Regions from separate parts of the Stenotrophomonas sp. Marseille-Q5258 genome, predicted to be linked through region 1. Evidence: riboswitches for the same ligand, from Rfam matches in the RefSeq annotation. Region 1 holds a riboswitch; the other holds the start of a gene.
The links. Region 1 has a riboswitch for glycine ahead of OC534_RS01435 (trimeric intracellular cation channel family protein). Riboswitches for the same ligand answer to the same signal wherever they lie in the genome.

Region 2: linked by a shared signal. The riboswitch ahead of gcvP (aminomethyl-transferring glycine dehydrogenase) and the one ahead of OC534_RS01435 (trimeric intracellular cation channel family protein) in region 1 are both predicted to bind glycine.

Annotation. Positions count from the first base shown of each region.
Region 1 is NZ_CAMPPN010000002.1:38,116-43,260, forward strand. Features, by position in the region: gene OC534_RS01410 (hypothetical protein) at 1-10, shown strand, start outside; gene OC534_RS01415 (hypothetical protein) at 14-1,615, shown strand; gene OC534_RS01420 (DUF2004 domain-containing protein) at 1,954-2,277, opposite strand; gene OC534_RS01425 (ribonuclease E inhibitor RraB) at 2,307-2,654, opposite strand; gene OC534_RS01430 (GIY-YIG nuclease family protein) at 2,722-2,994, opposite strand; glycine riboswitch at 3,039-3,121, shown strand; glycine riboswitch at 3,142-3,232, shown strand; gene OC534_RS01435 (trimeric intracellular cation channel family protein) at 3,321-3,938, shown strand; gene OC534_RS01440 (MdtA/MuxA family multidrug efflux RND transporter periplasmic adaptor subunit) at 4,143-5,145, shown strand, end outside.
Region 2 is NZ_CAMPPN010000020.1:67,867-73,011, forward strand. Features, by position in the region: gene gcvP (aminomethyl-transferring glycine dehydrogenase) at 1-2,377, opposite strand, end outside; glycine riboswitch at 2,461-2,562, opposite strand; gene OC534_RS14300 (multidrug effflux MFS transporter) at 2,856-4,079, shown strand; gene OC534_RS14305 (hypothetical protein) at 4,222-4,614, shown strand; gene OC534_RS14310 (M2 family metallopeptidase) at 4,816-5,145, opposite strand, start outside.

The DNA of each region.
Region 1 (5,145 bases):
GGAGGAGTAGTGCATGCACAAGGTGCTGGTTGCCGCCGCGTTGGCGGCGTGTTCGGCGTCGGCGTTGGGCGCGGAGGAAACGACATCGCCCACGCAGGTGTTCTTCCTGGCGGATCCGCAGATCCACAACGTGTACGGCGCCGCGCTGAAGCAGATGTTTCCGGTGTCCAACTGGGTGTCGGGCGTGGCGATCCGGCCGCCGGAGGTCAACCTGCTGGCGCCGCTTGTGCTGAGGCACTCACTGACCCGTGGGATGGAACAGCTGCCAGCGGACAATCGCCTGGTCGTCGTATTGGGAGATGGAACCAACATTGGCTGTAGCGGCGAGGCCGAGGTATTCGATGCGGAGTTTCGGCGTTCCGATACCACGATCCGCCTGATGGCACACGGCAATCACGACAGTTACCTGATGGGCACCGTGAACTCGTATGGGCCCCGCCCAGAGGATACCCGCCCGCTTGATCACATGAGCAGGGCGCCGCTGCCGGTGGACGAAACCTGGTACACCGCGACGCCGTCTCCTGTGGTCACCGGCACCAGTATGGCCAACCGCAACTGGGCCGACGGCTGCTATCAGCCTGTCCGGAACGGGGGGCAACCCGGCACCCCGATGAACAAGGTGCGCTGGATGGCACGCTATGCAGCGAGCCTTGAGGCGCAGGGGTTGGTCCAGACACCGGGCGGCACGGCAAAGCACGGGGGACTGCGATTCACGGGTAGCGCCGTGCCTGGGACACCGCTGGCTGCACTGAACTATCGCTCCGAAGGCATCTGGTACCGCCCGAAGCAGTCCACGACGCCTGGACACTCGGACTACGCCCGCAGCTGGAACTCGTACATGGTGCAGGCCGTCGACCTGGATGCGCGACACACGCTGGTGCTGATCGATACGTCCGTGTGCCAGAACGCCCGCGGCGGTCCCTCGTATGTGCTCAGCAATGCCGGACAGAATGCCTGTCTCGGCTGGGAGCAGTACGCAACGCTGACAAGGATGCTGGATGGCATGGCGGATGAGAGGAGCCTGATTGTCGGCGGTCATTTCCCGCTCAACGATCTCAAGGGAGATCGCAGGAAACTCATCGCGCTGTTCAACAAGGTGCGCCCCGCAGGGTGGACCTACGTCTCGGGGCACACCCACCACGCAATCACCAGCAGGAAATACGGCAACGGTGTGGATGTGAACATCGGCTCCACAACCGACTGGCCGATGGAAAGCCACGTCCTGGCCTTCGCCGCTGATGCGCCTACGGTGGTGGACACGAAGTCGCTGGTGATCGGGACCACCATTGCCCAGCCGATGACGTATCGGGCAGGAACGCAGATGGGCGGAAAGTACTCCGAGCTGTGCCGCCATCTCCCCGTGGCCAGGGCCCTCGCCGACGCCTCCCCGGAAACAGCGGGCACGCTGTGGGTGTCCCCCTCACTGACGACGACACAGTGCGACGCCATCCAGGCCGACTGGGCGAAGCACGCCCAGGTTTTGATGGACGACCAGGAGCGGATCTCCAAGCGCTTCGACGACGAGCCGCGATACCGGGACTTCGTGCTGTCGGTTGCGGCAAGCGCCAGCCTGCACGAGCACAGGTCCTTCAGCCTCGGCAACTACCTCCCCTGAGCGCTCCCTGCAGCGCCCGGTGCCTGCCGGGCGCTGCATCCGCGCCCCACGTCAGTCGTCGATGGCGTCGATCACGCCGGTGCCGTGGCGGACGCCCACGGTGAAGATCGGCCCTGGTCCGATTCGCGGCTCCGGTCTCACGCATTGGCGGAATCGGCGTCCAGCGGCACGCCCACCGCGCACAGCCACATTGACGCCGCCACGCGCGGGGCGGCACCCGACGCGCCGCTCATTGCAGCCGCGCCGGCTCTGCCTCGCCAGCGGTCCCCGCCCGCCCCATCTTCCATCGTCGTCATGACACGCTGCTCCTTGTGTCGGGTCGTGCGGGACGGACCCGGTCAGCTTTCCATCGAAATGCCGTCGATCACGCCTGCGTCGTCGAAATGGACCGACAGCACGTACTGGGTGACGTCGCCCGGCAGGGTGAAATCGATGTACTCCATTTCATCTTCCCCCCATGCCGAGGCGAACTGGAGCAGGCCGATGATGCTGGCGGTATCCGGTTCGGTCTGGCCAAGGTATTGGCGCCAGTAGCTGGCCGGCAGTTCCTCGCGATGATGGCTGGCGAACAGGTCGACCCCGTCCTCTGCGGCCTCGGTACCGATGGCCTGTTTTATCGCGGCCAGGGCATCGGCCTGCCGCTGCGTTGCAATGTCGGTCATGTGCGTTCCTTGTTCATGCGGGCGTGCGGTCAACTGGCCTGCGACATGCAGCCCCAGCCGTCGACCTTGCCACTGTAGGACACCGCCTCGCTGACCAGCAGGCCTTCAAAGCCGGCGATGTTCTGGTAGGTCGGGATCATCAGCGGATGCACCACCACCTGCCACGGGAAGTCCTCGTTCTCTTCATAGGCGGAGAACGACACCTTCTGCTCGTTGCGCAGCAGGTGCACCGCAAACGCGATGGCGACGTCTTCGGTCGGGAAGATCAACGCGAAGTCCACTTCGCGGGGAATGGTCAGGTCGTCGCCGTCCTGCAGCATGTTCCACAGCACATCGCCGTTTTCGTCTTCCGGGTACAACGCAACATCGCGGGTCATGGCAATCCAGGGTGGGTGGTCTGCAGGGATTGTCGGCCAGGATCGCGTGGGCGACCAGTGGGTCTGCTCAGGGCGCCTGCAGCCACGCCAGCTTGCGTGCGCGCGGCTGGCGCTTGAGCGCCCATTCGGCCTTCGAGGCTGCCGCGCGGTCGGGGTAGGCGCGCATGGCCAGCACTTTCACCGGCGGATTGGCGCGGGTGTAGCGGGCCCCCTTGCCGGCCAGGTGGGCCTGGAAGCGAGCCGCCACGTCGGTGCTGATGCCCGCGTAGAAGCTGCCGTTGCGGCATTCGAGCAGGTACAGATACCAGCAGGCGGACGCGGTGGGCGGTTCAGCGGACATACCGGGATTATCCCCCGGACCGGTGCCGCTGGCTGCTAGAATCCGCCCCGGATGCAGGAGAGAGGCGCCGCGCTGGCGCCCGCCGAAGGCGCAGGCTCCCATAATCGCTCAGGCCGGTGGCCCGATACGCCACCAACCATGCATCCGACACGCCGATCTGGAGAGAGGTCTTCAATGACCCGCCGAAGGGGCACGTGGCCTGGCCACCGAACTCTCAGGCAAAAGGACAGCGGGAGCGGCAACGGTATCCCCCTCTCACGACAGTGCACCGCGCTGGCGTGCGTCGTGCGTGGTTCCGTCCCCGTTTGTCGTGTCCGGAGCCCCCCATGCTGCTCTCCCTGATCTACCTCATCGCCATCTCCGCCGAAGCCATGACCGGCGCACTGTCTGCCGGGCGGCGGCGCATGGACCTGTTCGGCGTGGTCATCATTGCCTGCGTCACTGCGCTCGGTGGCGGCTCGCTGCGCGACATCGTGCTGGGCCACTACCCGCTGGGCTGGGTGAAGCACCCGGAGTACCTCGGCTTCACCATCTGCGCGGCGCTGATCGCCACCTGGGTGGCGCGCTGGATGCACCACTTCCGCCGTACCTTCCTGGTGCTGGACGGGCTGGGCCTGATTGCGTTCACCCTGATCGGCTGCGCGGTGGCGCGCGAAGGTGGGCATACCGCGCCGATCGTGCTGATCGCCGGCATGTTGACCGGTGCATTCGGTGGCGTGCTGCGTGACGTGCTGTGCAACGAAGTGCCGCTGATCTTCCAGAAGGAACTGTATGCGGTGATCACCCTGATGACCGGCGCGGCCTGGCTGGTGCTGCTGGAACTGGGGATGTCGCTCAATGCAGCCACGCTGTGGTGCCTCGGCGGCGGTTTCCTGTTCCGCCTGCTGGCGATCCACTTCAAATGGGAAATGCCCAAGTTCGTGTACCGCGACGAGGTGCATTGAGCCGCTGACGCACACATGACCAAGGTCATGTGAGCGCAGGGGGCCGCGCGCGTTACCATAGCGGCCCCGTCCTCGCCGACGGCATCCAGCCACGCTGCGGCATTCGACTGCGGCCCCGCCAGACATCCCCACTTCGTCCCGCCTGCCCCCACGGGCCGGTATCTCATGGACGCGCCAACCGCTGGTCGGCGCGCAGGATGCCCCATGTCTGCCCCGCTGCCCCCGTCGTCGCGTACCCGCCGTCTGTTCAAACCGCTGTTGCTGCTGGCCGTGCTGGCCGTCGCCGCGATCGCCTGGCGTGTGTTCGCGCCGGCACCGGCGGACAAGGCCGCCCCTGCCGCCGCTGCCACCCCGGTCCGCGTGGCCACGGTAGCGCGCGAGGACCTGGTGGTGCGGTTGAAAGCGCTCGGCACGGTGACCCCGCTGCACACCGTGAGCCTGCGCAGTCGCGTCGAGGGTGAACTGCTGCGGCTGGCGTTCCGCGAGGGCCAGCACGTCAACGCGGGCGATCTGATCGCCGAGATCGACCCGCGCCCCTACCAGGTGCAGTTGGCGCGTGCATTGGGCACCCAGCAGCAGAACCTGGCCGAGCTGGACAACGCCCAGACCCAGCTCAGACGCTTTGTCGAACTGCAGAGCAAACACTTCGTCTCGGCGCAGGAACTGAGCGACCAGCAGAGCCGAGTGCGCCAGCTGCAGGGCCGTCGTCAGACCGACCAGGCCGCCGTGGACGAAGCACGTCTGCAACTGCAGTACACCCGCATCACCGCGCCGGTGGCCGGGCGCATGGGGCTGCGCAACGTGGATGTGGGCAACCTGGTGCGCAGCGGCGACACCGAGCCGCTGGCCACCATCACCCAGACCATGCCGATCAGCGTGCTGTTCACCGTGCCCGAGCCGGACCTGCCGGCAGTGGTCGCCGCGGTGCGCACCACCCCCCAGCTCACGGTGGAAGCGTGGGACCGCGAAGAACGCCAGGCGCTCGGTGACGGGGTGCTGTCCAGCCTGGACAACCGCATCGACACCGCCACCGGCACGCTGAAGCTGCGCGCGCAGTTCGCCAATGCCGACGAAACCCTGTTCCCCAACCAGTTCGTCAACATCCGCCTGCAGGTCAGCAGCAGCGACGCGGTGGTGATCCCCAATGCGGCCGTGCAGTTCGGCAGCAAGAGCACCTATGTGTATGTGATTGCCGCCGATGACACCT
Region 2 (5,145 bases), on a different contig from region 1:
TGAAGTGCGGGGCCAGACGCTTGGCGATGTAATTGGCGTTGAGCAGCGCGACCTGGGTCGCCTTGCGCAGGCCGGCGGTGCCCATCAGGGTGATGTACATCCAGCTGATCGGCAGGATCGAGGCGCTGCCGAAGCTGGCCGCGCTGACCATGCCCACATCGCCTTCGCCGCCCAGCACCTTGGGCAGGAACGGCGCCAGGTGCGATTTGACCGCGCACGGGCCCACGCCCGGGCCGCCGCCGCCGTGCGGAATGCAGAAGGTCTTGTGCAGATTCAGGTGCGACACGTCCGAGCCCCACTTGCCGGGCTTGGCCACGCCCACCAGGGCGTTCATGTTGGCACCGTCGGTGTACACCTGGCCGCCGTGCTTGTGGATGATCTCGCAGATCTCGACCACTTCCTCCTCGAACACGCCATGCGTGGACGGGTAGGTGATCATCAGCGCGGCCAGGCGGTCGCTGTACTTCTCGGCGTTGACGCGGATGTCCTCGACGTCGACGTTGCCGTTGGCATCGGTCTTGGTCACCACGACCTTCATGCCGCACATCTGCGCCGAGGCCGGGTTGGTGCCGTGCGCCGAATCGGGGATCAGGCACACGTCGCGGTGGTCGTCGCCGCGCGAGCGGTGGTAGGCGCGGATCGCCAGCAGGCCGGCGTACTCGCCCTGCGCGCCGGAGTTCGGCTGCAGGCTGACGGCGTCGTAGCCGGTGCACTCCACCAGCATCGCTTCCAGGCCGTCGATGAGTTCCTTGTAGCCGGTGGCCTGGTCGGCCGGGGCCAGCGGATGGATGTTGGCGAACTCCGGCCAGGTCACCGGGATCATCTCGGCGGTGGCGTTGAGCTTCATGGTGCAGCTGCCCAGCGGGATCATGGTGCGATCCATCGCCAGGTCCTTGTCCGCCAGCGAACGCAGGTAGCGCAGCAGTTCGTGTTCGCTGTGGTGGGTGTTGAACACCGGGTGGGTCAGGAAGGCGCTGGTGCGCACCAGGCCGGCCGGCAGCGCGTCGGCGGTGGTGGCGTCGAGCGCGTCCACATCGACGTTCACACCGAACAGTTGGCCGAGCGCGACGATGTCGGCACGGGTGGCGGTTTCATCCAGGCTGATGCCGACCGCTTCGCTGTCGATCGCGCGCAGGTTGATGCGTGCGGCGGCCGCCTTGGCGTGGATCGCCCCGGCGTCGATGTCCTTGATGTGCAGCGTATCGAAGAAGTGCTCGCCGACGTTGACGCCGGCGCCGCGCAGCGCGGCCGCCAGGATGCTGGCCAGCCGATGCGTGCGGCGGGCGATGCGGGTCAGGCCGTCCGGGCCGTGGTACACGGCATACATCGAGGCCATCACGGCCAGCAGCACCTGCGCGGTACAGATGTTCGAAGTGGCCTTCTCGCGACGGATGTGCTGCTCGCGGGTCTGCAGGGTCAGGCGGTAGGCGGCATTGCCCTGCGCATCGACCGACACACCGATCAGGCGGCCCGGCATCGAGCGCTTGTACGCATCGCGGCAGGCCATGAAGGCGGCATGCGGGCCACCAAAACCGAACGGCACGCCGAAGCGCTGCGAGTTGCCGACCACGATGTCCGCGCCCCATTCGCCGGGGGCGGCGATCAGGGTCAGGGCGAGCAGGTCGGTGGCCACCGCCACCAGGCCGCCACGGGCGTGCACGGCATCGGCCAGCGCCTTGTGGTCGCCGATATGGCCGAAGGTATCCGGGTACTGCAGCAGCACGCCGTAGGCCTCCGCCTCCAGCGCCTCGGCCGGAGTGCCCACGCGCAGCACGATGCCGAGCGGTTCGGCGCGCGTGCGCAGCAGCTCCAGCGTCTGCGGGTGCACGGCGTCGTGCACGAAGAAGGTGTCGGACTTCGACTTGGCCGAGCGCTTGGCCAGCGTCATCGCTTCAGCCGCGGCGGTGGCTTCGTCGAGCAGCGAGGCGTTGGCGATTTCCATGCCGGTCAGGTCGGCGCACAGCGTCTGGAAGTTGATCAGCGCTTCCATGCGGCCCTGCGAGATTTCGGCCTGGTACGGGGTGTAGGCGGTGTACCACGCCGGATTTTCCAGCACGTTGCGCAGGATCACGTTCGGAGTCAGCGTGCCGTAGTAGCCCTGGCCGATGAAGGTGCGGAACACCTGGTTCTTGTCGGCGATGGCGCGGATCTTGGCCAGTGCCTGCACTTCGGTCAGCGAATCGGGCAGGGCCAGCGGTGCCGGCGACTTGATCCCGGCCGGGACGATCGCATCGGTCAGCGCATCCAGCGACGCGTGGCCGACCACGTCGAGCATCTGCGCGATCTCGGCGTCGTTCGGGCCAATGTGGCGTTCGACGAACGCGTGGCTGTGTTCAAGCTCGCGCAGGGAAGGGGTGTTGTTGGACATGGCTGGCATCTCGGAGAGTGGGCACGCACGTTCGGAAGGCGGCCGGGCCGTGGCGCGAACAGGCGCGAGCCACCGGACCCTGCGGTCTTCCTGGGTGCCCCTCTGTCCTTTTGCCTGAGAGTTTAAAAGCGCGCATCTGCGTGCTCCGTGCCCCTTCGGCGCCGGCACTCGCCGGTCTCTCCAGAGTTGTGGTGCGGGTGGTATCGGGCCTGAGCGATTACGGGCGTTGCGCCTTCGGCAGCGGCTGGCCCAAAACGACCGTCCGCTTCTCCCACCATGTAGCCAGGCGATTATAGCCCAGCGGCCTGATCCGCTGCGTCCCTACGCCACATGAATACGGGGTGGTATGGGCGCCCGATCAGGGCCGTGGCGATGGTGCCCGGCCACACAAAGGCCTATCATCACCGGATCCTCGTATTCATCTGGCGCCGCCCGTTCCGGGCTGGCGCCCGCCGTGCGTTTGCGCATGGCCCAGACGGAAGACCGCATGACGCCCGCCTCGCCCTCGACCCGCCGCCTGGCCCTGCTGCTCGCAGGCCTGGCGATGTTCGGTCCGTTCTCGATCGATACCATCTTCCCGGCCTTCCTGCTGCTGGGTGAACGCATGCAGGTGGACCAGGTCGCCGTGCAGCAGACCATCAGCGTGTACCTGCTTTTCTACGGCCTGATGAGCCTGGCGCACGGCCCGCTGTCGGATGCGTTCGGTCGCAGGCGGGTGATCATCGGCGGGCTGGTGCTGTTCATCGCCGCGTCGGTCGGCTGCGCGCTGTCGCGCGACATGCCCACGCTGCTGGTGTTCCGCGCCCTGCAGGGTGTGACCGCCGGCGTCGGCGTGATCGTGGGCCGCGCGGTGATCCGCGACCTGTACCACGGTGCCGATGCGCAGCGCCTGATGAGCCAGGTGTCGATGATCTTCGGTGTGGCCCCGGCGATCGCGCCGATCATCGGCGGCTGGATCCTGCTCGGCGGCGGCGACTGGCCGCTGATCTTCTGGTTCCTGGTGGTGTTCGCGGTGGTGCTGCTGCTGGCCACCGGCAAGTGGCTGCCCGAAACCCATCCGGTACAGGCGCGCACGCCGCTGTCGATGCGCGCCCTGCTGCGCAGCTATGCGCGCATGGGCTCGCACCCGCGGTTGCTGCGGCTGGCGGCGGCGGGTGCGTTCAACTTCTCCGGCATCTTTCTCTACATCGCCTCGGCGCCGGTGTTTGTGATGCACCACCTGAAGCTGGGCGAGGGCGGGTTCGCCTGGCTGTTCATTCCCACCATCGGCGGCATGACGATGGGGTCGTTCCTGTCCGGGCGCATGGCCGGCCGGGTGGTGGCGCAGCGGCAGATCGCGATCGGCTTCGGCCTGTGCGCGCTGTCGGCGCTGCTCAACCTGGGCTACGTGCTGTCGGTGCCGCAGATCGCGCTGCCGTGGGCAGTGCTGCCGATCTTCCTCGGTGGCGTCGGCATGGCGCTGATCTTCCCCATTCTGGCGCTGGCGGTGCTGGACATGTATCCGCAGCAGCGCGGCCTGGCCTCGTCGATGCAGATGTTCATCCAGCTGATGATCAACACCGTCGTCGCCGGCGTGGTGTCGCCCCTGCTCAGCGGCAATCCGCTGCATCTGGCATTGGGCTATGCGGGCTTCTTCGCCATCGGTGCCACATTCTGGTACTGGGAGCGGCACTGCGAGCGCCGCGACGAGGCCCTGCTGCCGCCGGGCTGACGCCTGCGGCACGCCGCGGCGGCGCAGGGCAACCTCGCCCCGCGGCTGGCTGCCCCCCCAATACCGGCCAGGGCATGCCCTGGGGGCCGCTTGCGGCCGGTACGGTATCCTGTGCACTTTCACGCAGTCCGGAAGTCCCCCGATGTCGACCACCTCCAAACTGCGCCGCGACATCCGCCGGCGCCGCGAAACCCAGGCCGCCAACCGCGAGCAGGCCCAGGCCTCCCCGGTCGAGCCGCATGCCGAACTGCGTGACCAGCAGCGCACGCTGCTGGCCGGGATCGTGCGCCGTGATGGCGAGTGGGTGCTGGGCATGGATGGCCGCATCGCCGGGCAGACCGCCAGCGCGGCGCGCGTACTGGCGCTGATCATGCAGGCGGCTGAACTGCACGAGCGCCAAGGCACCCCTGTGCGGCTGGTGTACTCGGACGCGTTGAAGGATGCCGCCCATGCCGAGGCCAAGGCCGACGGCAAGGATTTCGACCAGTACAAGGTGGACTTCGCCGCCAGTCTGAAGGCATCCGCGCAGGCCTGAGCAACGGCAGACACAACGCGCGCGCTGGACGGTTCCCCGCGCAGCGGCGCATGGGCGGGCGCCGGGCGGCGATGCCCTTGCCGACGAATGTCCCACCGTCTGCGGTACCCCGGAACGGCGCCGCTGTCAGGTGTAACCGGCAGACAGACCCCCCGAAAAAAACCGGCCTTGCGGCCGGTTCTTTTTTTATCGCATTACTGCTCAGTGGGCGGCGGGAGCCGTTGCTGCCGGCTTGGCCGCGGCGGTGGCCGCAGGGACCTGCCAACCGCACATCTGGCCCTGGTTCTGCTGCTTGAGCCACTCGTTGACCGGGCTGAAGTACTCGATCATCGGGCCGGCATCGAGCTTGTCGCCGCCGGTGATTTCCTTCAGCGTGGCCTGCCACGGCTGGCTGGCGCCCTTGCTCAGCATCGCCCAGAACTTCTGACCGGCTTCCTTGTTGCCGTAGAAGCTGCACTGGTGCAGCGGACCCGTGTAGCCGGCCGCGTCGCACAGGCCCTTGTAGAACTGGAACTGCAGGATGCGCGCCAG